4 regions of the Allobosea sp. UC22_33 genome follow, and region 1 is predicted to be linked to each of the others. Evidence: predicted binding sites of a transcription regulator. Region 1 holds the regulator's gene; each other region holds the start of a gene.
What was found. Region 1 encodes LexA, which represses DNA repair genes until DNA is damaged. Its sites were predicted from a motif close to TGTTCNNNNTGTGTTCNG; they were not measured.
Positions count from the first base shown of each region.

Region 1 (6,995 bases):
AGCGCGTGACGACGGCGTTGCTCATGGGAGGAAACTCCGACCGGGCGGCACGGGGCCGTCCGGGGCAAGACAGGGAAAGGTGCCAAGTTCTGACATGACACAAGTCGTGACATGACAACCGGCGCGCGCCCTGTAACATGGCTTGGCCGGAAAGGTTAAGCGGTCAAATCGCAGCGCCGGCAGGGGGAGCAGGGGGCGATGCAGCCGGCACCGCCGGGGCAAGAGCTGGGACGAGGCCGGCGCGGCGCCCGCGCCGATGCCTTGCCGGCTCGCTTCGGTGTTCTGGTGCCGCTGGCCGGAAGCCTTCAGCCCCATCTTCGGCAGCTTTGGCTGCATCTCCAGCGGGGCTTCGCGCTGGAGGTGGAGCGGCGCCGCCCCTTCCTCTGGCTGCCGATCGCGATGGGCGTCGGCATCTTGCTTTATTTCACGGCCGATCGTGAGCCGGCATTGTGGGCGCCGCTGCTCGGCCTTGCCCTGAGCGGCACGGCGGCCTTCGTCATGCGGATGCGCCCGGTCGCATCGATGGCCTGCCTCGCTGCGGCCGCCGCCTTCGCGGGCTTCGCTGCCGGGGTCTGGCGCACGGCCGATATCGGCGCCCCCATGCTGGAGCGGCCTCGTATCGGCAAGGTGACGGGCTTCGTCGAGAGCGTCGAAGCCCGCGACAAGGGCGCGCGGCTCGTGCTGCTGGTGACCGATCTCGCCAATGTTCCGGCCGGCGAAAGGCCGAAGCGGGTCCGGGTCAATATCCGGCAGGGCTCGGTGGCGCCGGGCGATCATATCGTCGCGACCGCGCGCCTGCTGCCGCCGCCCGGACCAGCGCGGGCGGGCGGTTACGATTTCGGCCGCGACGCCTTCTTCCGCGGGATCGGCGCGGTCGGCAGCATCTCCGGCAAGATCGCGCTTGCGCCGGCGCCCTTTCCGATGCCGACGCGCCTCGCGATCGACGTGATGATCGATCGCGCCCGCAATGCCTTGACCAAACGCATCGCTGAGGTCGGCGGCGGGCAGGGCGGTGCGGTCGCCGCCGCGCTCGTCACCGGCAAGCGCGGCCTGATCACCGAAGCCACGAACAACGACCTGCGCGCCGCCGGCATCTACCACATCGTCTCGATCTCCGGCCTGCACATGGTGCTCGCCGCCGGCACGATCTTCTGGCTTGTCCGCGCACTTTTGGCCCTCTCGCAGACGGTCGCGCTGCATTGGCCGGTCAAGAAGATCGCGGCGGTGGCCGCCATGATCGGCGCGACAGGCTATTGCATCTTCTCGGGCAGCGATGTCGCGACGGAGCGCTCGCTGATCATGACGCTGGTCATGCTCGGCGCGATCCTGGTCGATCGCGCCGCGCTCAGCATGCGCAATCTCGCGCTCGCCGCCATCATCGTGCTGCTGCGCGAGCCGGAGGCGCTGCTCGGGCCGAGTTTCCAGATGTCCTTCGGCGCAGTCGCTGCCTTGATCGCCTTCGCCGAGCGCTGGGAGAGGCGAGACCGCAGCGAGCCGCCGTCGGCATTGCCCTGGCCGCTCGGGCCGATCTGGACGGCGGCGCTCGGCATCCTCGTCACCACGATGCTGGCGACGGCCGCGACCGCGCCATTCGGCGCCTACCACTTCCAGATCTTCAATCCGTTCGGCCTGCTCGGCAACGCCATGGCGCTGCCCTTCGTCTCGCTCTTCGTGATGCCGGCGGCGGTGTTCGGCGTGCTCGCCTACCCGTTCGGGCTGGACTGGCCCGCCTGGGCCTTGATGGGGCTGGCCTCCGACGTCGTACTGAAGGTCGCGCACTGGGTTGCGACCATCGACCACTCCACCGTGACGGTCGCGGCCTTCGGCTCAGGCGTGCTGGGCTGCTTCGCGGTGACCTTGCTCTGGCTGACGCTCTGGACCACGGCCTGGCGCTGGCTGGCCGTCTTGCCCTTGATCGGCGGCGTGGCCATTGCCGGCAAGCCGGAGCGACCGGAAATCCTGATCGAGCGCGACGGCTCGGGGCTGGCGGTACGCGGCCCGGACGGGCGCCTCGTTGTGGCGGGCAAGCCCAGCCGTTTCGTCCTGCAGCAATGGCTCGCCGCCGATGGCGACAGCCGCTCGCCCGATGATCCGACATTGCGCACCGGCATCGCCTGCGACCGGCTGGCTTGCGTCGCGCAGACCGCCGACAAGCGCACGGTCTCCTATACGCGAGAGCGCCTGGCCATCATCGAGGATTGCCAGCGGGCCGATCTCGTCGTTACCGCCATCCCCTGGAGCGGGGCCTGCAAGGCCCGGCTCGTCGAGCGCATGGCGCTCACGCGCGACGGCGCAACCTCGCTCTACCGCACGGCATCGGGCTGGAGCAGCCATGTCTCCGAGCCGAACGCGGCCGACCGCCCGTGGACCCGCCGGCGCGAACGCCGTCCGGCCGAGCCAACGACGCGCCCCGCCAATCAGCCTGCCATCGCGCCGCCGGCACCGGCCGTCGATACCGAAGCCGAGGCCGATACCGAGCGCCTTCAGTAACGCCGCATCAGGTTGACGAGGCGCCCCTGGATCTTGACCCGGTCCGGGCCGAGCACGCGGGTCTCGTAGGCCGGGTTCGCGGCCTCGAGCGCGATCGAGGAGCCGCGCTTGCGCAGGCGCTTCAAGGTCGCTTCCTCGTCGTCGATCAGCGCCACGACGATATCGCCGGTATTGGCGGTGTCCTGTTTGCGGATGACGACGGTGTCGCCGTCGAGAATGCCGGCCTCGACCATCGAATCGCCGCGCACTTCCAGTGCGTAATGCTCGCCGGAGCCGAGCATGTCCGGCGGCAGCGAGACGGTATGACTGCGGCTCTGGATCGCCGCGATCGGCGTGCCCGCCGCGATCCGGCCCATGACCGGAATGGCGATGGAATGCCGGTTGTCATCCTCGACAGGGCGCGGCTTGGCGACGCTCGGCTGTGAGCCGAGGCCGCCCTGGACGATGGCCGGGCTGAAACGGGGGCGAGCCTGCGGCGCGCCGAGCCCGTCCGGCATCTTGATGACCTCGAGCGCGCGTGCCCGGTTCGGCAGGCGGCGGATGAAGCCGCGCTCTTCCAGCGCCATGATCAGGCGGTGAATGCCGGATTTCGAGCGCAGGTCGAGCGCGTCCTTCATCTCGTCGAAAGAGGGCGGCACGCCACTTTCGCGCAAGCGTTCCTGAATGAAGCGCAGGAGTTCATGTTGCTTGCGTGTCAGCATGGTCGCCGCCAGCCCCTCAATGCGCAGATTCGAAACAAAGCACGAACACCATACGCGTTCTGCTTGTGTTCCGCAAGCCGCTACCGCAAGGGCAGGATCCGGCAGGGGGCGCCCTTCCTGGCCGGAGCGGCATGGGCCGGGCGGATCGTCAGGGCCTGCGCCCGGGCCAATGTGCCGAGCATCGAGGAATCCTGGCGATCGAAGGGTGTCGCCACCCAGCCTTCCGGCGTCAGCGCCAGCTCCGAACGCAGATAGTCCTCGCGCTCGTCATTGCCGGGCATGTCGCGGCCGAGAATGGCGGGGACGCTGCGGTCGCGATCGGCCTCAGTGATGCCGAGCAGCGCCTCGATCAAGGGCAGCACGAAGAGATGGCCGCAGACGATCGAGGACACCGGATTACCGGGTAAGCCTACCACGACCATGCGGCCGAGCCGCCCGGTCATCATCGGCTTGCCCGGCCGCATCGCGATCTTCCAGAAGCCGAGCGCCATGCCGGCCCGCGTCAGGGCTTCCTGCACGAGGTCATGCGCGCCGACCGAGGCGCCGCCCAGCGTGATCAGCACATCGGCATCGGCGGCGCGGGCTTGTTCGATTTTCGCAGCAAGGTCGGCATGGTCGTCGCGAGCGATGCCGAGATCGAGCACGGTGCCGCCGGCTTTCTCGACCAGAGCGGCGAGCGAGAACGAATTCGAGGCGACGATCTGGTCGCGGCCGACGGGCTCGCCCGGCGCCACCAGCTCGTCGCCGGTGGCGAGGATCGCGACGCGCGGCTTGCGCCGGACGGGCAGGTTCGGATGCCCCATCGCGGCGGCAAGCCCGAGCGCTGCGCTGTCGAGCACGCGCCCGGCTTGCAGCAGCACGTCGCCTTCGTGGAAATCGAGCCCGGCGGCACGCAGGAACTTGCCCTTGGCCGGCGGCACACGCACGCGGATCACAGGGCTGCCGACACCGTCCGCATCTTCCTGCATCAGGATCGTGTCGGCGCCCTCCGGCATCGGCGCGCCCGTGAAGATGCGCACCGCCTGTCCCGGCCCGACCGTGCCTTCATAGGCCCGGCCGGCGGCGGATTCGCCGATGACTGTCAGCGAGACGCCTTCCGCCATCTCGTCGCCACGCACGGCATAGCCGTCCATGGCCGAGTTCGCGAAGGGCGGATGCGTGCGCAGCGCCTTGACCTCATTGGCCAGCACCCGCCAGGCGCATTGCGCCAGCGGCTGGGTTTCCGCCCCGGTCGGCCCCGGAATGCTGTCGAGCAGCGCCTTGCGCGCGACGGGGACCGGGGTGAGCGCCATCAGACCTGCTTAGCCTCGTAATCGCCGGACTGGCCGCCGGACTTGTGCAGCAGGCGGATGTTCTCGATCCGCATCGCCCGGTCGACGGCCTTGACCATGTCATAGACCGTCAGACAGGCGACCGAGACGGCGGTCAGCGCTTCCATCTCGACCCCGGTCTGGCCTTTCATCTTGACCTCGGCGCGCACGCGCACGCCCGGCAAGGCCTCGTCGATCTCCAGGTCGACGGCGATCTTGCTCAGCAGCAGCGGGTGGCAGAGCGGGATCAGTTCATGCGTGCGCTTCGCCGCCATGATGCCGGCGAGGCGCGCGGTGCCGAGCACGTCGCCCTTCTTGGCATTGCCCTCGCGCACGATCGCGATCGTCTCCGGCGCCATCACCACTTGGCCTTCGGCGATTGCCATGCGGGTCGTCTCGGCCTTGTCGCCGACATCGACCATATGCGCCTGGCCTTGGGCGTCGAGATGGCTGAGCTTGCTCACGCCGCGACGGCCTTGCCCGTGAGCAGCGCCTGCGTCGCGGCGGTGACGTCGGCCTGCCGCATTAGGCTTTCGCCGACGAGGAAGCTGTTGACGCCGATCGTGTTGAGTCGGGCGATGTCGGCATGGGTGAAGATGCCGCTCTCGCTGATCACGATCCGGTCAGCCGGTACGCGCGGCGCCAGCCGCTCGGTCACCGCGAGATCGACATTGAAGCTGCGCAGGTCGCGGTTGTTGATGCCGAGCAGGCGGCTTTCGAGCTTGAGCGCCCGGTCGAGCTCGGCATCGTCATGGACCTCGACGAGCACGTCCATGCCGAGCTCTTGCGCGGTCTCGTTCAGCGCCCTGGCGGTAGCGTCGTCGACGCCGGCCATGATGATCAGGATGCAGTCGGCGCCCCAGGCGCGGGCCTCGTAGACCTGATAGGGCTCGTAGAGGAAATCCTTGCGCAGCGCCGGCAGGCCGGCGGCCTCGCGCGCCTGCGTCAGGAAGTCCGGCTGGCCCTGGAAGGAGGGCGCGTCGGTCAGGACGGAGAGACAGGCCGCGCCGCCGGCCGCATAGGCGCGGGCGAGCGAGGGCGGGTCGAAATCGGCGCGGATCAGGCCCTTGGAGGGGCTCGCCTTCTTGATTTCGGCGATCAGCGCGGGTGAGCCCTGTGCGAGCTTGCTGGCAAGCGCATCGGCAAAGCCGCGCGGCTTGGAAGCCGCGTGGGCCCGGCGTTCGATTTCGGCCTGCGGCACCGCGGCTTTCGCAGCCGCGATCTCCCGCCGCTTATAGGCTTCGATCTTCGCGAGGATATCGGTCATGCCGGCCTCACGCGTTCGAGGCTTTGACGAGCGCGGCGAGCGTCGCCCTGGCCTTGCCCGAATCGAGCGCGGCCGTCGCCTGGGCGAAGCCGTCCTTCAGATCCCCGGCCTTGCCGGCGATGAGCAGCGCCGCAGCCGCATTGAAGGCGGCGATATCGCGGAATCCGGTCTTCTCTCCGGCGAGCGCGGCGTTCAGCGCCGCCGCATTCTCTTCCGGCGTGCCGCCGCGCAGCACCTCGGGCTTGGCCGGCTCGAGACCGACATCGGCCGGGCTGATCGAGAAGCTTTCGATCTTGCCGTTCTCCAGCGAGACGACGCGGGTTGGGCCGGTGGTGGTGATTTCGTCGAGCCCGTCGGAGCCATGCACGGCCCAGACACGGGTCGAGCCGAAGGAGGCGAGCACCTTGACCATCGGCTCCAGCCAGGTCTCGGAGAAGGCGCCGATCAGCTGGCGCTTGGCCCCGGCCGGGTTGGAGAGCGGGCCGAGCAGGTTGAAGATCGTGCGCGTGCCGAGCTCGGTGCGCACCGGCGCGACATGGCGCATCGAGGCGTGATGCGTCGGCGCGAACATGAAGCCGACACCGGCCTCGCGGATGCAATGCTCGGTCGCAGCAGGATCGAGCCCGACCTTGACGCCGAGCGCGGTCAGAACGTCGGCCGCGCCGGAGCGCGAGGACGCCGCGCGGTTGCCGTGCTTGGCGACCGGCACGCCGCAAGCCGCAGTGATGATCGAGGCCAGCGTCGAGACATTGTAGGAGCCGGAGGAATCGCCGCCGGTGCCGACGATGTCGATCGCCTCGGCCGGCGCCTTCACCGGCAGCATCTTGCCGCGCATGGCGCCGACGGCGCCGGCGATCTCGTCGATCGTCTCGCCGCGCACGCGCAGCGCCATCAGGAAGGCGGCCGATTGAGCGTTCGTCACTTCGCCCGAAAGGATGGTGTCGAAGGCGTCGCGCGCTTCCTCGCGGGAGAGCGTCGCGCCGGTCGCGACCTTGGCGATGAAGGGTTTGAAATCGTCCATGGGAACTCTGCGGAATCAGGCTGAAAGGGTCAGGGCGGAGGCTTCGCGTTCGCTCTGCCATCGCTCCGCGAGGTCGAGGAAATTCCGCAGGATCGTCGCGCCATGCTCGGAGGCGATGCTCTCCGGATGGAACTGGACGCCGTGGACCGGCAGCTCCCGATGCGAGAGCGCCATGATCAGGCCGTCATCGCTCTCGGCCTCGATGT
Region 1 covers NZ_CP170556.1:2,001,474-2,008,468, forward strand. The annotation lists partial or broken gene ACFJGT_RS09505 (glutamate--tRNA ligase) at 1-139, opposite strand, end outside; gene ACFJGT_RS09510 (ComEC/Rec2 family competence protein) at 199-2,490, shown strand; gene lexA (transcriptional repressor LexA) at 2,484-3,191, opposite strand; gene glp (gephyrin-like molybdotransferase Glp) at 3,272-4,483, opposite strand; gene moaC (cyclic pyranopterin monophosphate synthase MoaC) at 4,483-4,965, opposite strand; gene trpC (indole-3-glycerol phosphate synthase TrpC) at 4,962-5,768, opposite strand; gene trpD (anthranilate phosphoribosyltransferase) at 5,776-6,789, opposite strand; gene ACFJGT_RS09540 (anthranilate synthase component II) at 6,805-6,995, opposite strand, start outside.

Region 2 (6,995 bases), 2.0 Mb from region 1:
TTGTCTTCCGCGACCAGCACCGTCAGGCCGGTGCCGGGTTGGCGCCCGGACGTCGCGGCGAGCGCGGGGGGCCCGCCAATGGCCGACGCCCCCGGCTGGAGCCCGTTGCCCAGTCGTTCGTAGAGCGAGCGCGTCCGCACCGGCTTGATCAGGAAACCGGAGAAGCCGGCCGCCCGGGGCGAGCCGAACTGCCGGCGGGCATGGGGCGAGAGCAGGATGAGGCAATCGCGAATGCCGACAGCCGACGCAGCCGATGCCAGCTCCTTTGCCGGCACATCACCGAGCGCATGATCGATCAGCACCGCCGTGACCGGGACCTGCCCGACGAGCTTCGCCCGCGCCGCCTCTGCCGTTCCGGCGACGGAGACCGAGGCTCCCGTCACCCGGATCGTCTCGGCCAGGAAGCGAACAGCGAAGGGCGCAGGCGAAACAAGCAGGACATGGTGCTGCGGCCAATGCGGAATCCGGGCCGCCGGCACATCGAGCGCGGCCACAAGCGGCAAGCTGACGCGGAATACCGCGCCCTCGCCGAGCCTGCTTTCGGCGCGAACCTCGCCTCCCATCAGGCGGGCGAGGCGGCGAACGATGGCGAGGCCGAGGCCGGTGCCGGCCTGCCCCGCGGCTGCGCCATGGTCGAGCTGCTCGAACTCGCCGAAGATGGTGTCGAGCCGGTCAGCCGGGATGCCCGGCCCGGTATCGGCGACGGTGATCTCGAGGCGATCATCCACCTGGGCCAGACTGAGGCCGACGCCGCCCGCTTCCGTGAACTTCACGGCATTGCCGACGAGGTTCAGCAGGATCTGGCGCAAACGGTCGCGGTCGCCGACGAGCCGCGCCGGCAGGTCTGGTGCGATATGGGCCGCGAGCTCGAGCCCCTTGGCCTGCGCGCGCGGCGCCATCAATTCCGCGACCGTCTCGACGAGCTGGACCGGATCGAAAGCCTCCTCGAACAGCTCGAGCTTGCCGGCCTCGACCTTGGCGAAGTCGAGGATGTCGTCGACCAGCGCCAGCAAGGCCTCTCCCGAGGTGCGCAAGGCCGCGACATAGGTCGCCTGCTCCGCATCGGGGCCTGTATCCGTCAGGAGGTCGGCCATCCCGAGAATGCCGTTGAGCGGCGTCCGGAACTCGTGGCTGACGGTCGCGAGGAAGCGCGACTTCGCCTCGTTCGCCGCTTCGGCCCGCGCCCGCGCCTCGACCAGCGCATCCTCGCCGGCGATGCGTGCCGAGATGTCGCGGCCGACGCGCTGGATCAGCGTGCGCCCGTCCGGGCCGGGCACGGCGGTCTCGACCCAGGAAATCCAGCGCTCGCCCTCATAGGTCGCGAGGCATTCGTCGAAGCTGCGGGTCCCGCCCTCAAGCAGGACGACAGGCCGGCTGGCGAGCTGCGGCAGCAGCATCTCGCTGCCGACAAGGTCCTGCTCCCCGGCCCCGAACAAGGCCGCATAGGCCCGGTTGGCATAGACGATCCGCACGCCGTCGCGCCGGACGATCAGGTCGCCCTGGGCTTCGATCAGGCTGCGATAGCGTTCCTCGCTATCGGCGAGATTCCAGAGCCGGTCGTTGAGCGCCTCGGCGTCGTGGACGAGCGCAGCCACCTGATCGCGCAGGCCGCTGCGCTGACGCAGCAGCCACAGCACGGCCCCTCCCGCCGGGAGAAGCAGTGTCGCGAAGGCAAGGGCGAGCCATGACCAGATCGAAGAAGCCATGCCCTTCGATCTACGCAGATCGCCTTGAAAAAGCCGCCTGGGAAAGCCGCGAATTCGACCGGTCGGATGCGAGGACCTGTTAACCCTGCAGCCGTCACGCAGCCTGGACGAGATCCTCCCCGCGCGCCCGATACGATAGCGCTTCCGCCAGATGACGCCGGCCGACCTTCGCTTCTCCGTCGAGATCGGCGAGGGTGCGTGCGACCTTCAGCACGCGATGATAGGCGCGTGCCGTCAATCGCAAGGCCTCGGCCGCGTCCCGCAGCAGCGCGAGGCCGGCATTATCCGGCCGCGCGACCTCCTCGATCACCGGCACCGGGCAGGCGGCATTGGTCATGACGTGGCCGAGGCCCAGGCTCTCGAAGCGCGATGCCTGGATTTCGCGGGCCGCGGCGACACGCGCGGCGACCGTTGCCGAGCTTTCGCCCGCGGCCGGGCGGATCAGGTCCGCCGCCGTCACCGCGGGCACGTCGATCGCGATGTCGATCCGGTCGAGCAGCGGGCCGGAGACGCGCGCCTGGTACTGCGCCATGCAGCGCTCGTTCGGCTGGCGGCGGCAGGCGAAACCTGGCTCGGTCGCCCGGCCGCAGCGGCACGGGTTCATCGCCGCGACGAGCTGGAAGCGCGCGGGATAGACGACGCGATGATTGGCACGGGAAATCAGCACATCGCCGGTCTCCATCGGCTGACGCAGGGCGTCGAGCGCCTGCGGCTGGAACTCCGGCAATTCGTCGAGGAAGAGCACGCCGTGATGGGCGAGCGAGACCTCGCCCGGCCGGGCCTGCAAGCCGCCACCGACCAGCGCCGCCATCGAGGCCGAATGATGCGGGGCCCGGAATGGCCGCCGATCGGTCAGGGCGCCGTCAGCAAGCTTTCCGGCCACCGAGAGCACCATAGAGACCTCAAGCAACTCGCGCGGCGAGAGCGGCGGCAGGATCGAGGGCAGGCGGCTCGCCAGCATCGACTTGCCGGCGCCGGGCGGGCCGTTCATCAGGAGATTGTGCCCGCCCGCCGCCGCGATCTCCAGAACGCGCCTTGCACTTTCCTGGCCCTTGACGTCGGCGAGATCGGGCAAGGGGCCGGCCTGACGCGCCACCGCCGGCTCTGGCCGGGCCATGACCTGCGTGCCCTTGAAATGATTGGCGAGCTGGATCAGCGAGCGCGGCGCCAGGATATCGATATCCGCAGCCGCCCAGGCTGCTTCCGGACCGGAGGCGGCCGGGCAGATCAGCCCCTGGCCTTTCGCATAGGCAGCGATGGCCGCAGGCAGGACACCCGCCACGGGCGTGATCGAACCGTCGAGCGCCAACTCGCCGAGGACCGCGTAGCCGGACAGAGCATCGGCGGGGATCGCGCCGATCGCGGCCATCACGGCGAGCGCGATCGGGAGATCGTAATGGCTGCCTTCCTTGGGCAGGTCGGCCGGGGCGAGATTGACCGTGACGCGCTTGGCCGGGAGCGCGAGCCCCGAAGCGATGAGCGCGGCGCGGACCCGCTCGCGGCTTTCGGCGACGGCCTTGTCGGGGAGGCCAACCAGCACGAAGGCGACGCCGCCCGGCGCGATCTGGACCTGCACGTCGACGGCGCGCGCCTCGATGCCCTCGAACGCTACCGTCGCGACCCGCGCCACCATCTCGGCCCCGCTCCCCTGCCCCTCGGGAAGGCTAGCGAAGCTTCGGCGGCAACGCAAGAACATACAGGGAACTCAACAGATCAAAAAGAAGGGGAGGCGATGCCTCCCCTTTTGTCGTCAGGCCTCGACGCCGAGGCCGATCTGGCAGGCGACGCCGGTGCCGCCGAGGCCGCAATAGCCGGCCGGGTTCTTCGCCAGATACTGCTGATGGTAGTCCTCGGCGAAATAGAGCGTCGGCGCCTCCCGGATCTCGGTCGTGATCGGGCCGTAGCCGCCGGCGGCCAATGCCTTGCCATACTCCTCCCGCGAACGCTCGGCGGCAGCCTGCTGCTCGGCGTCATAGGTGTAGATCGCCGAACGGTACTGCGTGCCGATATCGCCGCCCTGCCGCATGCCCTGGGTCGGGTCGTGGTTCTCCCAGAAGATCTTCAGCAGGTCCTCATAGGACATCTTCGCGGGATCGAAGACGACCAGGACGATTTCGGTATGGCCGGTCAGGCCGCTGCAGACCTCTTCGTAGGTCGGATTGGGCGTCGAGCCGCCGGCATAGCCCACGGCGGTCACCCAGATGCCCTCGCCGCTCTGCCAGAACTTGCGTTCCGCGCCCCAGAAGCAGCCGAGGCCGAAGACGGCCTTGCGGGTTCCCGCGGGATAGGGGCCGGCCAGGGGACGGCCATTGACGAAATGGGTCTCGGCGGTCGGCATCGCCGCGGCGCGGCCGGGCAGAGCCTCGGCGGCGGTCGGAATCTCGGTCTTCTTGCGCAGGGAGAACATCTCTGGCTCCGTTTCGTTCGAGCTCGACGGCAATGTAAGCATCCAGGTCCGGTTCGGACAGGGGCGGAAACGCGGGCGTGCCATCACCGACGCGTGACGATGCCGATAACCTCGTCCGGGCGCCGCCCCAGCCAGAGCAACGCGAAGCCAAGCAGGAGCGCAGCAGCGGCCGCCGGAGCGCGCATCAGGCTCAGCAGCAGCGGGTCCCAGAGCCAGGGATGGAGATTGCGCTCGATCGCCGGCTGGATCAGTTGATAACGCTCCTGGATGACGGCGATCAGCACCTCACTGACCGGGGTGAAGCGCAGTCCCGCATTCGCGATGGACCGCGCGCCATCGATCACGAGCGCAACGAACCCCGCGGCGACGGACAGGTAACCGATCAACCGAAGAAGAAACCGCACCGCCTGCTCCCGCCGCAATCCACCGGCTGCGCGGCGAACCTCCCGTCCGGCGCAGCCGCTCCGGCGACCAGATGTGGCCTCGCCAGCCGCAGATCGCAACCGATTGCTGGTGATTTAGCGGGATTGTGCAAAACACTGCATCTCGGCCCTTGAAAGATGGCGGGCTGGCAGTCATAAGCAGCGCGCCGGACAGGTGGCCGAGTGGTTGAAGGCGCACGCCTGGAAAGTGTGTATACGGGAAACCGTATCGCGGGTTCGAATCCCGCCCTGTCCGCCATACTGATTTCCCCACGACATCGCTGATGCCGCCGAACCCATTGTTCCGGCGGCCTTTTCGTTGCGCCTGGGGCGGCGTTGACGGCCTCCGGCTCCTCATATTCGCCGGATCGAGGCTCTGTCCGCCGATCACGCGCCAGGGCCTGCCCCCCGGATCTGCCCTCCAGCCATGTCGGGGAGCCTGCCCGTCGAGGGGCCTCTGGAATGCTCGTCGAGCAGTGCCCTGTGACGGGCCGCCTGCCCGGCATAATGGGCCGGGTTGCCGCGCAGGAAGGCGAGCTCCGCGGGCTTGATCGCGCGCATTTTGCGCGCGGGGCAGCCGGCCCATAGCGCCCCCGACGCAACCACCTTGCCCGGCGCCACGACGGCGCCGGCGGCGACGATCGCGCCCGGCTCGATGACGGCACCGTCCAGCACGATTGCGCCGATCCCGATCATCGCGCCATCGCCGATCCGACAGCCGTGCAGCACGGCACGGTGCCCGACGGTGACATCCGACCCGATGATGGCCGGCCCCTGCCCGCAGGTGGTGTGGATCACCGCGCCGTCCTGGATGTTGCTGCGGTCGCCGATCCGGATCTCCTCCTCGTCGCCGCGCAGAACCGCGCCGTACCAGATCGAGCTTTCGACGCCGATCGAGACGCGGCCGATCACCACCGCGCCGGGCGCAACGAAGCTCGAACCATGAAGCTTCGGTGCGATGCCATCGAGCGGCGCGATCAGCCCGTATCGCCCTGCGGCGTTCATGCGCGCCGCCTCAGCCCGAGAATCTCGCGGGTTTCGGCCGGCGTGGCGATCGCATAGCCCATGTTCTCGAGGATGCTGCGCGCCTTCTCCACCAGCTGTCCGTTGGTCGCGAACACGCCGCGCGACAGATAGAGATTGTCCTCCAGGCCGACACGGACATTGCCGCCCATCAAGGCGGCCTGCGCCACGATGGGCATCTGGTCACGCCCAATGCCGAAGGCGGCCCAGACCGCTCCCGGCGGCAGAAGGCCGCGCTGATAGAGGATCGTTTCGGGATTGCTCGGCGCGCCCCATTTGACGCCGGTGACCATCTGGAACAGCGGCGCGCCTTCGATCAGGCCTTCCGCGATCAGTTGCTTGCCGAATTCGATATCGCCGGCCGAGAACACCTCCAGCTCCGGCTTGATCCCGAGCGCGGCGAAGCGCTTCGCCATCACCCGCAAGGTCCGCGTGGTGTTGAGATAGACGAACTCGGTCTGGCCCTCGATCTGGTTGCCCGTGGTGATGTCGAGCGAGGCGAGCTCCGGCAGGTTGTCCTGCAGATGCAGCATCCGGTCCGCCGCCGATGCGACGTCGCTTTCGGGCAGCGCCCGGCCTTCGTTCTCCGGATCGGGCAGAAAGACCGCGCCCATGCCGCAGGACAGGTTGAGGACGATATCCGTCCCCGTCGAACGGATGCGGTCGACCACCTCCTTGAACAGGGCCGGGTCGCGGCTGCCCTCGCCGGTCTGCGGATTGCGCACATGGATATGGGTGATGCTGGCGCCGGCGGCCGCAGCCTCGAGAGCGGCTGCGGCGATCTCAGCGGGCGTCACCGGCATGGCCGGATGCTTCCGGTTGAACGGCGCGCCGCCGGTGACGGCGCAGGTCAGGATGATCTTGCGGGAGGTATCCATCTTGGCTCTCTGTCTGGGCAGGCCGCGCTCGACACCTCTTCGAGGCCGATAGCGGACGAAAAGCGAAGGAATCCGGGTTCAGGCGGGCGACCACCGCGTGCGCTTCTCGGCCGCCCTGAGGCTGGCGACGAGGTCCATCAACCGCCGGTCGCGCCAGCGCTGGCGTTCGCCGATCCTGTCGCGGTCGAGCCGGGCCGTGCGATCGGCCTCGATCACGTCGAGGGCACGACCCGTCCAGAGCGGCTCGGCATCTTCCACGCCGATGATGCGGCGATAGAGCCCGCCATAGCGCTCGACATAGTCGCGGATGCCGGCCGGCGCGTTGAGCTCCATGGTCTCGAACGGGCCCATGAAGGACCAGCGCAGGCCCAGCCCCTTGGCGATTGCCAGATCGATCTCGCCGGGGCCGGCGACGCCCTCGTCGACGATGCGCAGCGCCTCGTGGATGAGCGCACCCTGCAGGCGGTTGACCACGAACCCGTCCGCCTCGCGCTTCAGCACGATCGGCGACTGGCCGGCCGCGACCATCAGCCTTTCCGTCCGCGCGACGACGGCCGGG
Region 2 covers NZ_CP170556.1:5,425,452-5,432,446, reverse strand. The annotation lists gene ACFJGT_RS26260 (ATP-binding protein) at 1-1,706, opposite strand, end outside; gene ACFJGT_RS26255 (YifB family Mg chelatase-like AAA ATPase) at 1,801-3,339, opposite strand; gene msrA (peptide-methionine (S)-S-oxide reductase MsrA) at 3,457-4,113, opposite strand; gene ACFJGT_RS26245 (hypothetical protein) at 4,197-4,535, opposite strand; tRNA gene ACFJGT_RS26240 (tRNA-Ser) at 4,705-4,794, shown strand; gene ACFJGT_RS26235 (gamma carbonic anhydrase family protein) at 4,923-5,540, opposite strand; gene ACFJGT_RS26230 (3-keto-5-aminohexanoate cleavage protein) at 5,537-6,436, opposite strand; gene ACFJGT_RS26225 (3-hydroxyacyl-CoA dehydrogenase) at 6,515-6,995, opposite strand, start outside.
Region 2: a site for LexA is predicted at 3,395-3,412, ahead of ACFJGT_RS26255 (YifB family Mg chelatase-like AAA ATPase). Genes of this name have one in related genera too.

Region 3 (6,995 bases), 410 kb from region 1:
ACTTCCGCGGCATCCGCCGCCAGCACAATTTCGAGCTCGTTTGCCGGCGCGATGACGCCGCCGAAATGAGCGTGGAAGCCTCTTGCAAAGCGGGCCTCTTCGAAAGCTACGCGGATAACGCCTTCGGCCCTCGTGCCGATAACGCGAAAGCCGATCTGCCAATCAGTGCACCACGCTTCGATCCGGCGAAGGCGTTCTGCGGCGGACACCTTGTCCAGCTTGAGTTCGACCTGATGCGGCCAATGCGCTGTCATCGCCACATGCCTCGCATCTTGGCCCGAACATCGACCTTCGGTCCACTAGATGGCGCCCGAGAGACTTCCGCGGCCGCGATGGGCCACGCCACCCGCTCAAACTGGCCGAGCAGCGCGTTGGGGATGAAGCGCGTCCGATTGGCGTAGACATGGCGGTCCCCAGTCGAGGATTGCCCGTGCGTGAAGAAGCGCTGCGGCACGACGAGGTGCAGGTCGTCCTTAGCACGCGTCATCGCGACATAAAGCAGCCGGCGCTCTTCCTCGATCTCGTCTCTCGCGCCGGCGCCTAGATCGATCGGGATGCAGCCGTCGACCGTATTCATGACGAAGACCGACTTCCACTCCTGCCCCTTGGCGGAATGGATCGTCGACAGGATCAGGTAGTCCTCGTCGAGAAGCTGCACGCCGGCCTGATCGCTGGTCGCGTCCGGCGGATCGAGCGTAAGTTCGGTCAGGAAGCGCTCGCGCGACGGATAACCACTTGCGATCTGTTCGAGCTGCACGAGATCGGCTTGCCTGGTGCTGGCATCCTCGTGAAGGCGCTCCAGATGTGGCTCATACCAGCGGCGAGCGCGTTCGATTTCGGCCGGCCAACGGGCTGTGCCGGAGCGCAGCTCGCTGATCGCAGAGACGAACGACGCCCAATCGTCGCCAGACCGCGGCGGAGCCGGAGCGTTCTCCAGAGCCTCGAGGGGAAGTGAAGCCTGAGCAACATGCTCAAGGACACGCTGTGCGGAGGTCGGCCCAACGCCCGGCAGCAGCTGTAGGACACGGAAGCCGGATACCTTGTCGCGCGGGTTCTCCACGAAGCGCAGCAGCGCCAGCAGATCCTTGATATGGGCGCTGTCGAGAAACTTCAGCCCGCCAAATTTGACGAACGGAATGTTCCGGCGCGTGAGCTCGATTTCGAGCGGACCGCTGTGATGCGACGCGCGAAACAGCACCGCCTGCTGCTTCAGCGTCGAGCCTCCCTCCCGATTCTCCAGCACCTTTTCCGCGATGAAGCGGGCTTGATCGGCCTCATCTCGAACATGCACTAGTTGCGGCGGGGATCCAGTCGCGCGGTCGGTCCAAAGGTTCTTGGTGAAGCGCTCTGCTGCCAGATCGATCACGGCATTTGCCGCGGACAGGATGGCGCTGGTCGAGCGGTAGTTCTGATCGAGCGTGATGATCTCGGCCGGCGGCACGAAGGCTGCCGGGAAGTCGAGGATGTTGCGGACTGTCGCCGCCCGGAACGAATAGATCGACTGGGCATCGTCGCCGACGACGGTCAGCCCGCGCCCGTCGGGCTTGAGCGCGAGGAGGATCGATGACTGAAGGCGGTTGGTGTCCTGGTACTCGTCGACCATGATGTGATCGAAGCGATCGCCTATGTCGGCCGCGATATCGGGATCAGTCACGGCCTGTGCCCAGTAGAGCAGCAGGTCGTCGTAATCGAGTACGTTCTGGCTCTGCTTGGCTTCGACATAGGCCGCGAAGAGCTCTTTCAGCTCGGTGGCCCAGGTGGCGCACCAAGGGTAGGACAGGCGCAATACCTCCTCGATGGGGAGCTCGGCGTTCACGCAGCGCGAATAGATCGCTAGGCAGGTGCCCTTGGTCGGAAACCTTGACTCCGTCTTGGAGAAGCCGAGTTCGTGCCGAACCAGGTTCATCTGGTCGGCCGAGTCCTCCCGATCATGGATCGTGAAAGCGGGATCGAGACCAAGCTGTTCGGCATAGTCGCGCAGCAACCGCGCGCCGATGCCGTGGAAGGTGCCGGACCAAGTTAGAGCGTCCGCGAGAACGCCAGCACCGTCTCCCAACACTTTGCGCGCGATCCGTTCGACGCGCTTTGCCATCTCGGATGCCGCGCGGCGCGAGAACGTCATCAGCAGGATCCGCCGCGGATCGGCGCCGCTGACCATGAGATGGGCAACACGATGGGCCAGTGTGTTGGTCTTGCCCGAGCCAGCTCCTGCGATGACGAGCAGAGGCGACGAGGCTACGGTGCCTACGCCATGAGTGACAGCGCGGCGCTGAGCCGGATTGAGCGCCTCAAGATAGCTGATCGGGGCGATGGCGTTCATGCCTTCGGCTCCCGTACCGGCCGCGCTCCCTCTGAGAACCGACCGCGCAGGAAGCCCAGCGAGGCCGCCCGATCCGCATCCCGCAGGAGCTCATCGCGGTTATGAAGCAAGGCCCCGATGGCGGCCCGGGCATCACCGTGAAACTCGGCCAAAACGGTATCGATCTGAAGCTCCATACGATTTGGAGCAGGCGCCTGTTTTGGCACGACTGGCGGCATGGGATGCGTCCTCAAGAATGAGAACATTATGAGAACAATCGCGGCCGGCAAGTCAAGCTCCCGAGCGAGCTTCTCCCCGCACTGCCAACCACGAGCGCTGGCTACGCGCGATAACGATCAAAGGCCGTGAGCCGGATCGTCAGCGGCTCGGCGTCCTCCCAGCCATAGATTTCGGTGCGGAGATAGCGAAACTCCTCCTCCTGGATTTCGTCATCGATCTCGATCCACCAAGCTCTCGGCTTACCGTCGCCGCCGTCAGACCAACGATATCCCCTGCCCTTCAGGTGATCCTTCATGTCGAAAGGAGCATTCTCAGCGTAGATGCAAACGCGGCTGCACTCGCTCGATCGCAACAGCGCGGGAAAAGGCCGGGACCTACCCTCTCCCACCGGCCTCGCCAGGACTTCCAACAGGGCGTTGCAGTCATCCGTCGCGCGATGGCCCTCATGGAACAGTCCGGACTGGCCGACGAGATAGCCGAGCTTGTTTCCCTCGAAGCCAAGATCCGTCCAAGGGATCTCTCTGACCGAACAGGCCCAAGCCTTCGACGCAAAAGTCGGGAAGAGTTTCTCGCAAAACGGACGGTCGAATGCGGCGTTATGGGCGATGACAAGATCTGCGGGCTCGATGAGCGCATCTAACGTTGCAACATCGATCTCGCAGCCAGCGACCATCTCATCGGTGATGCCCGTCAGCCGTGTGATTTCCGCTTGGATCGGCTCCGATGGTTGTTGCAGGCCACTGTAGCTGCCGACGACATCGCCGATCGCTCCCTCGTTGTCATAGGTGAAAGCGACAGCGCCAATTTCGATGATCTCGTCCTTGGCGTGATTGAGCCCTGTCGTCTCCGTGTCCACTAAAAGCGCAAGGTTTGGAAATGCGCTCTCCGCTCGCGGAATGATCGGACGCGGCACGAGCTTGCGCAGGATTCTATAGCGCCCGCTCTGCTCCAGCCGTTGTGCGGCCTCCTTGTCATCCCAGCCAGGCGGAGTGGGTGGGCTTTCCAACTTCCGCCTGCGCGGGGTAGCTCTCGGCGTTTCCCGATAGCCAGGCGCATCATCGAATAGATCAAACTGGCTGGAACTGCTCTTCAAGGCTGAGCCCTTGCTGCTTTCGTCATCACGGACCAACCTCCATTCTTCTAACGCCGCTCTCGATGCCAGCGAACGGCCGTGCCCCTCGTGCCCGTCGCATGGAGCGACGGAATAGCGCCAGATGCTTCGAGTTACTGCTGGGGTGCAACCCAAGCCAGATCATCCAGCAGCGTGGCATCCCCGCGGTCGTGCTTCACAGGACCGATCTCGACGATCAATCGAAATGATCGCTTACGGTCGCTTCGGCGAACAGCACGCGCCATCGCCCCACATCTCATCGGTTTCGCGCTTGTGATCGCCGGGCGCAAATGGCCCTGCAGCCCGCGCCATGGCGAGGGATTTAGACATTCGATCGCGCATCGACAGGCTGCTCTCTTGGGCAGTTTTGTGCTCGCTCGCGGATTTGTCTGCCTCTTCGTTGGAGGTCCCGGGAAAACTGACGGGTTTCCCGGTCAGCTTATCGACCTCCAGACTCTTGCTATGATCAGCCATGGAGAACGTCCTTCAGCACGGTGTGCAAACCAAGCACTCGCTCCATTCGGCACGGCTAATCGGCAATTCTCCGATATCGTTCCAAGGTGCGACGAACGAGATCTGCCTCATCCAGCGCGACATGAGCTAGATAAGCCACGATATTGGCAAGGCGCTCCCTTTCGAGCTCCTGATCTGCGTCAGGAACGCCAGGCCGGATTTCGTTCCACACCGTATCGAGAGCGCCCTGCGCACGGGCGACATCGACAGGATCACTCAGCGACGAAAAGGGCATGAGCGGCTGATCATACGGCACTGCCGACGGCACGACATAGCGAATTCCAGCGATGCTCAAGCTGCAGGATCGATCGTTTCGGCCACTGCCTCCTTCTTCGGGCGCGGCAGGAGCGTCATGATCAGGATGAAGGCGGAGAGGACGAAACAAATGCTGTTGGTGACGATCAATGGCCATTCGCCCAAGCCGAGACCGTAAGCGGTCCAGAGCGCAAAACCGGTCACGGTGAGACTGTAGGTCAGCGGAGAGATCGCCTTCGTATCGCGCGTTCTGACGATCCGCCACGCCTGAGGCACGAAGCTGATTGTGGAGCACAGTGCGGCCAGAGTGCCGGCGACAGCGACCCAGTTCATTGCAGGAACCTATTTCGACAAACGACGGACGTTGGCCCGCACCTTGCGCCGATAGCCGCGGGCGATGCCGACAGGTCCCGTCCCCGTCGCCGCCTTTATCGCAGCGGTCTGAGCGGCCACGACCTTCTCCTTCACCATCAACTTGGCCTCGCGCTCGCCGGCTGAGCCGCCAGCGGCAATCTTCATGCTTCTGAGCCAGATGGCCTGTTGCGACTCGAATGCCAGAATCGACATTTCAAAAAAGAGCTTAAGCATCTGACGCCTTTCGGCCTGCGGTGTTCTGCCGCTTTGCGTTCGGCCGCGTGCGTCGAGAGGCTGGTTTTGCGCGTGAGGCTACCGGCCCGGCGCGGCGTTTGGGGGAAACGTCCTTTGCCGCCATGGCCCGCGCTTCCTGGTTCAAGCGATAGAGCCCGTAGCCGATCGCCCCCGCAACGATGACCGGTGTCGGCAGCCGGGTCGCGAGCAGTGTCAGCGGAACCGCGAACCGTTCGGGGATTTCACCCTGTTCGACATTCCGGGCGATCCAGGCGCCTGCCAGGCTTGAGAATGCCGCCCGGATCATTTCTGTTCCTCGGCAGCACCGGGTGTGATCGGCACCTGTTCGGCCACCGGATCGCTCGCCGGAAACGTATCCTTGAGCGCCCGCTCCAGCTTCTGATCGGGGGTGAGCTCGCGCTCTTCCTTGCGTTGGGTCGTCTGTTCCCGCCGGAGGCTTTCGACCGCCGGGTTTTGTTCGTTCGCCATGCAATCCTCCATCGGCCGCCCCGTGGCTGAGGTTGAACGCCAGCGACTAGGCGCTCGTTCCGGCGGCGCTGCTCGCTTGTGGCTAAAATCTTGCGGGAACCGAAGGGGGACCTATCTCGTTGTCAGCGCAGCATCCTCGGATGCCTGCCTGCTCTCCAGTTGGATGCGTCGCCGCGGATGTACCGGCTGCAACCGACGGGAGGGCAAAGCCAGTTTCCCGGCGATGGCCGGAGCCGCCTAGTCCTGACAGAAGTCAGAGGCCCGTCGCTTCCCAAGCGGCGGGCTTATCATTAGCGGTTACCGAGAGAGATAGCCCGATGGGTCGCCAGGGAACCAGTGGAACGTCTCGCTCGCCTCCACGTTCTCTCTTACAACCCCAGGAGGCTTTCACGGATCATTCAAATCACGTGCGTCTGGCAACGACCGATCTGACCGCAAGCATTTTAGAAGGCGCGACAATCTACGGTCCTGGCGACGAGAAGGTCGGCTCTGTCTCTCACCTGCACGGCTCCGGTCGGGCAGCGCAGGCGATCATTGATGTCGGCGGCTTTCTCAGAATCGGCGCGAAGCCGGTGGCAGTGCGGCTGAGCGAACTTGACTTCATGCGGGATGAAGACGGCGATGTTCACGCCGTCACGAACTGGACTAAGGGTCGGCTCAAAGAGATGCCCGAGCACGTCGATCCCTGATAAAGGCCCCTCGGCCAAGGTCCCGCCACTGTGAAGTGGCGGGGCTTAGCTGACAGTCTGCATAGTGCTGTTATCCGTTGACCGCCGTCCCACCATTGGGTCGAGCATCTGGCCGGAGATGTAGCTGGAATCTTCGCTCGCCAGGACCAGTCAACGAGTTGCTGGAACTCCAAAGCAAAACATCGCGTTGCCGCCGCATGAATGAAGCGATGGTGATAGCCTTGGCGCTCCCGACTTTCGACCTGCTGAAGTTCGTCCGGGCAGCCATGCTAGGCGGATGCATGTTTTTGGTCCCATTTGCCGCGCAAGCCCTGACCGCCGACGAGGTGAACCAGGCGGGCCGTCCCACTGCCGCGAAAAGCAAGGCGACGCGCCCCAACGCGTCGATCGTCAAGGCTCAGGTCTTGCTGGCGCGCCAGGGTGTTTCTCCCGGTGAAATCGACGGGATCGACGGCGACAATTACCGGAAGGCCATCGACCAGTTCCGCCGGCGCGAAAATCTCGGAACCGGCGAGACCATCGACGCCCCAACCTGGCAGGCGCTCGAAGGGGATGTCAGCGCAGATATCGTCTCGAACTACGAGGTGACGAAGGAGGATATCAAAACCAGGTTCGTCAGGCGCGTTCCGCACGATTATGCCCGTCAGGCCCGAATGAAACGGCTCGGCTACAGGAACGCGCAGGAGATGTTCGCTGAACGCTTTCACATGAGCGAGGGCCTTCTCCGGGTACTCAACCCGCGAACGCACTATCGGAAGCGGAGGAAACGCTGCACGTCGTCTCGGTCCGACGAACCCTTGCTTCAGACGAG
Region 3 covers NZ_CP170556.1:2,410,683-2,417,677, forward strand. The annotation lists gene ACFJGT_RS11400 (hypothetical protein) at 1-254, opposite strand, end outside; gene ACFJGT_RS11405 (ATP-dependent helicase) at 251-2,320, opposite strand; gene ACFJGT_RS11410 (3'-5' exonuclease) at 2,640-3,668, opposite strand; gene ACFJGT_RS11415 (protein transcription factor) at 3,864-4,124, opposite strand; gene ACFJGT_RS11420 (hypothetical protein) at 4,180-4,458, opposite strand; gene ACFJGT_RS11425 (SemiSWEET family sugar transporter) at 4,455-4,751, opposite strand; gene ACFJGT_RS11430 (hypothetical protein) at 4,761-5,006, opposite strand; gene ACFJGT_RS11435 (hypothetical protein) at 4,999-5,313, opposite strand; gene ACFJGT_RS11440 (hypothetical protein) at 5,310-5,495, opposite strand; gene ACFJGT_RS11445 (PRC-barrel domain containing protein) at 5,903-6,184, shown strand; gene ACFJGT_RS11450 (hypothetical protein) at 6,343-6,995, shown strand, end outside.
Region 3: a site for LexA is predicted at 2,558-2,575, ahead of ACFJGT_RS11405 (ATP-dependent helicase). Genes of this name have one in related genera too.

Region 4 (6,995 bases), 440 kb from region 1:
GACATGCCATCAGCGAGATCGAGGCGGCAGCCGACGATCAGCCTGACGCCAGTTGTCTTCGCCGCTTCATGGGCCCGGACGATGCCGGCGAGGGAGTTGCGGTCTACGACCGCGAGCGCCTCGATGCCGAGCAGCGCCGCTTGGGCGAACAGCTCATCGGCCGAGGAGGCGCCGCGCAGGAAGCTGAAATGGCTGGTGACCTGGAGCTCGGCGTAGCGCGCGCTCATCCGAAAACGCCATGCAGGAACCAGCGATGGGAGCCCGTGGCGACGTCTTCGCCATCGCCTGCGCGATAGAGCCAGTAGCGCTCGCCGGCATCATCCTCGACCCGGAAGTAATCGCGCACGGCGACCATCTCGGCCTCGCGCTTCCACCACTCGCCGAATACGCGCTCCGGGCCATCTGCGCGCCGGACCCGGCGGCGGATCCCGCGCCAGCTGAACCAGGCCGGTGGATGGTCCGGCAGCAGCGCCATGGTCTCGACCGGTTCCGGTCTCGGTAGCAGCCTGGCAGGGCGCGGCCAGTGGCTTGGCCAAACCGCTCCGGTCTCCTCAGTCAGCGCCGCGACACGGCGCACAGAGCGCTCGGGTACATCGCTGGCAACCGGTGCCATGCGATAGACCGCCCGCTCACCGACGCGGTTGGCGAGGATGTCGATGAGGCCGGAGACGTCCGCGCTGGTTTCCTCCACCAGGGAACTGACCGCCTGCTTTCGTTCGAGGGGCTCAGCCAAGGTCGCTGCCAGCGTCATGATCTCGATGCCGAAGCCAGGCTCGATCGCCTCGATCTTCTCGCAAAGGAGCCGGGTCAGTCGCTTCACATCACAAACAGGCTTGGCGAGCCCAACCCGGACTGTCTGAAGTCCGCGGTCGACGCGATGGCAGACGAGATCGAGGCGCCGAGCGCCAAGACCGCGCGCCTCAAGCCGGTCGCAGAGCTGAGCGACCAATTTGCCGATGTAGCGAGCGATTGTCTCCGGCGCGCCGATCGGCTCGGCAAAAGCGCGGCGAACTTCGATGAGGTCAGGCGGGCGGATAGCGACGATGGGCTCGGCGACCTCCCCGAGCGCCTGAGCCAACCGGCGGCCGATCTCCGGCCGAAAGCGCAGCGTGAGCGGCGAGCGCGGTTGGCCGATGATGTCGCCGGCTGTCTCGAAGCCCAGAACGCGCAGGTCGTTCGATATCTTGGCGGGCAGTCGCAAGCATTCCAGCGGCAGCGGTATTAGCGGCTGCGCCTGATGCCCAGCCGTCGCAACAACAGTCGACTGAGACACGTATCGGGCGAGTGCATGGGCGGCGCCCCAGCTATCGGCAATTGCGGCCCTGGCCTCGACGCCGGACATTGCCAGGCGGCCGACGATGGCATTCAGCATGTCGGCCTCACCGCCATGGAGATGGTCGGCACCGGTCGTGTCGATGACGATGCCATGGGGCGGATCTGGCGCGACGATCGGGGCGACGCGCTGGTGCAGCCAGATCGCCAGCCGTTCCAACTCCAAGGTGTCCGCAGCGAGATCCGCTTCCTGAAGCAACAGGCCAGGCACGAGCGCCTGTGCCTTCGTGGCCGGCATGCCGACGCGAAGCCCGGCTGCCAGTGCAGCGGCATTCGCCGCCTGCACTAGCCTCCTGCTTCCGTCGCGAGCGATGAGGACGAGCGGGACCTCAGGCGGAGGCGCCGCGTCGCCAGCCATCCGCCGGAACCGATCGATCGACCAGTTCGGGAGGAAGACCGAGACGACCCGTGTCATCGCATGCCTCCAATTCGAAATCCGCGCTTTCGCCCGCCCGGGCCCTGATCAGTTCGACCAGCCAACGCGACCGCCCTACCCCCGGCACCGGCAGCGCTGTCGATGGAAGCACTGAGACCCGCCATCGGGTCATCGCTGCCGTGGGTTGACCAAAATCAGAGGCGTCGACTTCGCGTCGCCATCGTCGTAACGCGATGCCGATAGAGCCGGTACCTTCGGCCGCCAGCTGAAGGCGCCGGGAGGCGGTCATCGAGAGGCGGGCGACCTCGCCAACGACAGAGCCAAGCCCACCGTAGCGCAGGCCCTCTTCCATGCAGGCGAGCACCGTCTGGTCATCGCCCGCCTCGACATAGATCACGCGGTCGGGGATCAACCCCGCCTGCGCCATTGCCGGCGCGAACAGATCGGCTCGGGTGAGGCACCAGAGCACTTTGCCACGACTCCTGGCGGCAACCCCAGCACTGAACAAAGCCGCTGCGGCACCGTCAATCGCGCCGTTGCCGCCACCCGCGACCTCATGCAGAGCTCCTAGCGCGAGGCCTCCACCAGGCAAGCGTGAATCAACCGTCGCGATTCCGAACGGCAAGACTGTCCGACCGCGGGCGCTTCTACCCTCGATCCGCTCGATCTGATCGCGGAGCGACTGAAATAACGGCTGTGGCCGCAACTGGCTTTACCTGCTAGAACGATGCCTGATGTTCCTCTTATGTTCTCAGTGAGGGCTTAAGAGTCAAGCTGGATATCTGGCGGGAACACAGCGACGAGGTGGAAGGTTGGCGAGGCACAACCTCCGCCTCCGAGCAGGAGTAATAGCGATGTCCGATGATCCAGCCGAAATCGTCCAGCAGTCATACGAGGTGGTCGCTTGGCGAGAGCTGGCGCTAGCCCTTCTGGCGCAGATCCTGGTTCCAGCGCCGGAGAACGAGGAGGAGTGCTCCCAGTTCCTTCACACCGTGCTGGCAGATATTCTCGATCAGACGGTCAACAGCGAGGCAATGCCTGCAGAACTTGATCGAGGCGCCTTGCGGGCCGAACTGGAAGGCGTGAACGAGCGCCTTCGCGAGGAGCTCGCCGAAGCACAGCTCGATCGACACAAGCTCCGAAAGGAGTGGCTGAAGTCGGGAGCGAACAGATCGCCCACAGAGTATCGACGACCCTCAGCAAGCTCACGTACTAAGGAGCAGCGTATGCAGCAGCCACCAGGAACGTAGAAGCTGGGAATACGCGATCGATCGGTGCGATTAATTCCGGGCCCGCAATTCTGAGCAGAGCATCATGTGAAGCGCACCTCAACGCAGCTCGCCGAATGGTCTCTTCCATCAACGACCACCCTGGGGTCCTCGGTCCGCGCCAAGGGAATCGAGCGGGAAATCAGGCGGCGGCTTCCTTGGTCGACGCGGAAGCACCTGACGGTCGAATCTGGCAGAGCGATCCTTCACATGCCGGACACCGGATCTGCTGAGTTTGACGCTCTATCTGCGCTCGTAGCGGATATGTTGGCCGATATTACAGAGTTGCCCATCCTCCCCAGCGAGGCCGAGGACATTCTCTCCATCTCATCTCGCGAGCGCCACAAGTGGCTCGACGACGGCCGGCTCCAGAGCGCGGGGACAAAGACGGTCAAGCTGCGTGGCCGGGCCAAGGCGGTCACTTTCCACGTGTTCACCCCAAGTTTCATCGAGCATGTCCTCGATAGCGGCCTGCCGGAAATCTGGCGGGAAGAGGATATCGCGACGACAGCAGAGAATCGGCGCCGAGCGGCAGGAAAGGCAGCTTTGACGCGCGCCGGAAAGCGATCGGCCAAATCCCGTAAGGCTGCGCCCGTTCCCGATGAACAGGAAACCGGCCTCGACGGCTGGGAAGAGTTTGAGGCTGAAGGTCTGCTTAGGTGAGGCACGCCGCCCGGACGGACGGGAGAAGAGCTACTCCCTGAATCTGTCCACATGAGCGACATCCTGTCTGTTCAAGGCCTCCAGGCGGCAGAAGCGCGGTCTCTTTCACGCGGCGGCTAAGCTGGCGATTGCAGCTGCCGCACCACCCGAGCCGTGCGGGATTTCTTAGCCTGAAGCGCCATCTCAATGGCGCCGAGAGCTCCAAGAAGCGCCGCGGCGTTGAAATGACCCATGTGGGCGATCCGGAAGGCCTTGCCGTGATAATCCCCGATCCCGAGGCCGAGCGTCACACCACAGACGTCGCGCGCAAAGGAGGTGATGACGCTTACATCAATGCCAGGCGTTAGCACCGCTGTCACAGACGGCGCTCGCTCAGATCCCTCGGTCACTCCGAAGGTGAGAGCTTGACCACTCGACCATAGATCCACGGCAGCATGCGTCGCCTTGGCAAGGGCGGCGTGGCGGCGCCAGCTCGCTTCCAACCCTTCCTCGAAAATCATGTCGAGCGCAGCGCGCTGCCCAAAAAGCAAATGCTCCGGCGCGGTCCCGCAATGCTTCATGTAGGCCAGCACGTTCATCCGGCCGCTCCAATCCCAATACCCGGTGCGCAGGTTGGCGCGCTTATGGGCGGCCAGAGCCTTGTCGTTGGCCGCGACGAAGGCGAGGCCTGGCGAGGACATGAGGCCCTTCTGCGAGGCTGAGACAGCGATATCGATGCGCCAGGCATCCATCTCGAATTCCATGCACCCGAGGGAGGCAATGGCATCGACCATAAACAGAGCCGGGTGACCCGCGGCGTCGATGGCCCTGCGAATGGCCGGGATGTCGTTGACGATGCCTGCAGCGGTATCGATCTGGACGACCATCACGGCTTTGATCTTGTGCTGCGTGTCAGAACGTAGCCGGGCCTCGACTGCTGCAGGATCGACGGCCCGGCGCCAGCTGCCGGGAAGCATCTCGACATCGACGCCCATAAAGCGGGCCATCTCACCCCAGCCGATGGCAAAGCGGCCGCTTTCCAGCACCAGAACCTTGTCGCCGCGCGACAGGACATTGGTGAAGGCTGCCTCCCAGCCACCATGGCCGTTGGCGGCGTAGACGAAGGTTTCGCCGTCGGTCCGGAAGACGCGCTTGAGATCGGAGAGAACCGTCTCGGTCAGGCGCACAATGCTGTCGGAACTGAGTTCCTCAGCCGGCCGCATCATTGCCTGGAGCACGCGATCAGGAATGTTAGTGGGGCCTGGCATGGCGAGCAGCGGCCGGCCATTAGCGAGCGACATGCCGAATCCTCAGGACATTAAAATCACCACAGCAGAAATCCGCCAAGCGCTTGTCCTGAGCAAGCTCACGGGCGCATTCCTCGACATCACGCTCTGCATGACGCGTGTGCCAACTTGACCGGCAGGTGGCGTCCAAAAATCTCTCTATGGTGCTTCTGGGCTGTACCTCCGTTTCAGCTCTCCGCTGTCATCGTAGCTCGCCTCGAAAACCGGCGAAGCGAGTGTGGCGCGAACTTTCAGTGTTCCGGTTCCGCTGTTCGTAAATCCATGAAAGCAGCCGGCTGGGATGATGACCGACTGGTTGGGCAGGACCGACATGACCTCGTCTTCGATGCGGACCTCCGCCTGCCCCTCAATGATCTCGAGGATTTCCTCGACGGTATGCGAGTGCATCGGCGCGCCAAGGCCTGGTTGGCAAAGCTGCTCGAAAATGCAGAGCTGGTGCGATCCGACGACCGCTGAAATTCGCATCGAGGTAAGCACGCCCTCTCGCCATTTTTCGAGCTCAGAATTGGGCTGAATCACGCGCATTCGTTCGTTCCTTCCAGCGTGTCGCCCGCGCCATGCTGCAATTGCCTCGCGCAGGATTTTTGGAGACACGTATGTTCACGCACATCATGATTGGCAGCAACGACCTGGAGCGATCCAAGAGCTTTTACGACGCCACATTCGTCGCGTTGGGAGGCCAGCGCGGTGAGATCGATGCCAGAGGCAGGCTGATCTACACTCACAGCGGCGGCAGGCTTATGATCACGACGCCAATCGACGGAAATCCGGCAACATTCGCAAACGGGGGCACGATTGGTATCGCTGCGGCTAGCAAAGAACATGTCCAGGCTTGGCACGACGCTGGAACTGCGCATGGCGGAAAGTCGATCGAGACCCCGCCGAGCGAGCGTCCCAATGGTGCCTTCGTCGCATACCTTCGCGACCCTGATGGGAACAAGCTGACGGCGCGCTCCCAACCGACAAAATAAGTGCGGCGGTTGCTCTAAACGATATCACCGATCGCTTAGAGCTTGCTGTTGAGACTTCAGGAAACGACCTTCGAGAAATCGGATTCAGGAGGATTGTCGCTCGCCTCGAGCGGCATTGCTGCATCCAATATCCGTATCGCTAGCGCGACATCCGATTCCTCAACTCGGACAGAGACCACCGACCGACCCCGGGCGTGTTCTCTAGCGTGATGTTCGGCGTCGCTCGCCGGTACGCCGGCGTCGACGAGTGCCCCGAGAACGCCCCCTGCCAACGCGCCAGTCACCGAACCGGAGAGAAACCAGCCTGTCGCAATGATGGGCCCAACGCCCGGAAGCGTAAGCGCGCCCAACCCAAGTGCTAGCCCCGTCGCGGCGCCTGCCGCTCCGCCGATGCCAGCGACTGCAGCCGTGTTGTCGTCGCCGCCAGCCTGCTGCCCGAGGAGGCCGATCCTCTCCGGCTGGATGCCAGCCTCGGCCAAGCGGACCGCGACATTTCGAGCATCTTCGAACGTCTGGTAGGTTCGGGTAATCGTCCGGACTTGAAGCATTCTGGCCTCTCTATTGCGAAAAGGGCGAGCCCGAAGGCCCCCTCTATTTTCACTGCGATGATGATTAGTACTGGCGCCCCTGCAACCCGCCTCCGACTCGCGCTCGCGTTCATTAGCAAAGTTGCTCGATCCGCCACGCTCGCAGCCATGCGATCCGCTGCCGATGGCAGCCTTCGCCTCTTGGGTAGGACTGAATTGCCGATCAGCATTCGACCGCTACTCACCCGTTCACAACCGTGCCGCCGTTCGGGTGCAGCACCTGGCCGGACATGTAGCTGGAATCCTCACACGCCAGGAACAGAAAGCTGGGCGCGACCTCATTCGGCTGCCCGGGCCGCTTCATGGGCGTGCTTTCACCAAAGTGTTTGAGCTTCTCCGGGCTTGCTCCGCCCATAGGGTTGAGAGGCGTCCAGATCGGCCCTGGCGCCACCGCATTTACACGTATCCCCTTCTCGATCAGATTTTCGGAAAGGGCCCGCGTGAATGCGGTGATCGCGCCTTTTGTCGAGCTGTAATCGAGCAACTCACTGGAACCCTGGTAGCTTGTGACG
Region 4 covers NZ_CP170556.1:2,439,381-2,446,375, forward strand. The annotation lists partial or broken gene ACFJGT_RS11550 (error-prone DNA polymerase) at 1-227, opposite strand, end outside; gene ACFJGT_RS11555 (Y-family DNA polymerase) at 224-1,747, opposite strand; gene ACFJGT_RS11560 (ImuA family protein) at 1,662-2,414, opposite strand; gene ACFJGT_RS11565 (hypothetical protein) at 2,563-2,958, shown strand; gene ACFJGT_RS11570 (hypothetical protein) at 3,025-3,639, shown strand; partial or broken gene ACFJGT_RS11575 (pyridoxal-phosphate-dependent aminotransferase family protein) at 3,745-4,919, opposite strand; gene ACFJGT_RS11580 (cupin domain-containing protein) at 5,064-5,450, opposite strand; gene ACFJGT_RS11585 (VOC family protein) at 5,522-5,896, shown strand; gene ACFJGT_RS11590 (hypothetical protein) at 5,953-6,444, opposite strand; gene ACFJGT_RS11595 (SDR family oxidoreductase) at 6,665-6,995, opposite strand, start outside.
Region 4: a site for LexA is predicted at 2,444-2,461, ahead of ACFJGT_RS11560 (ImuA family protein). Genes of this name have one in related genera too.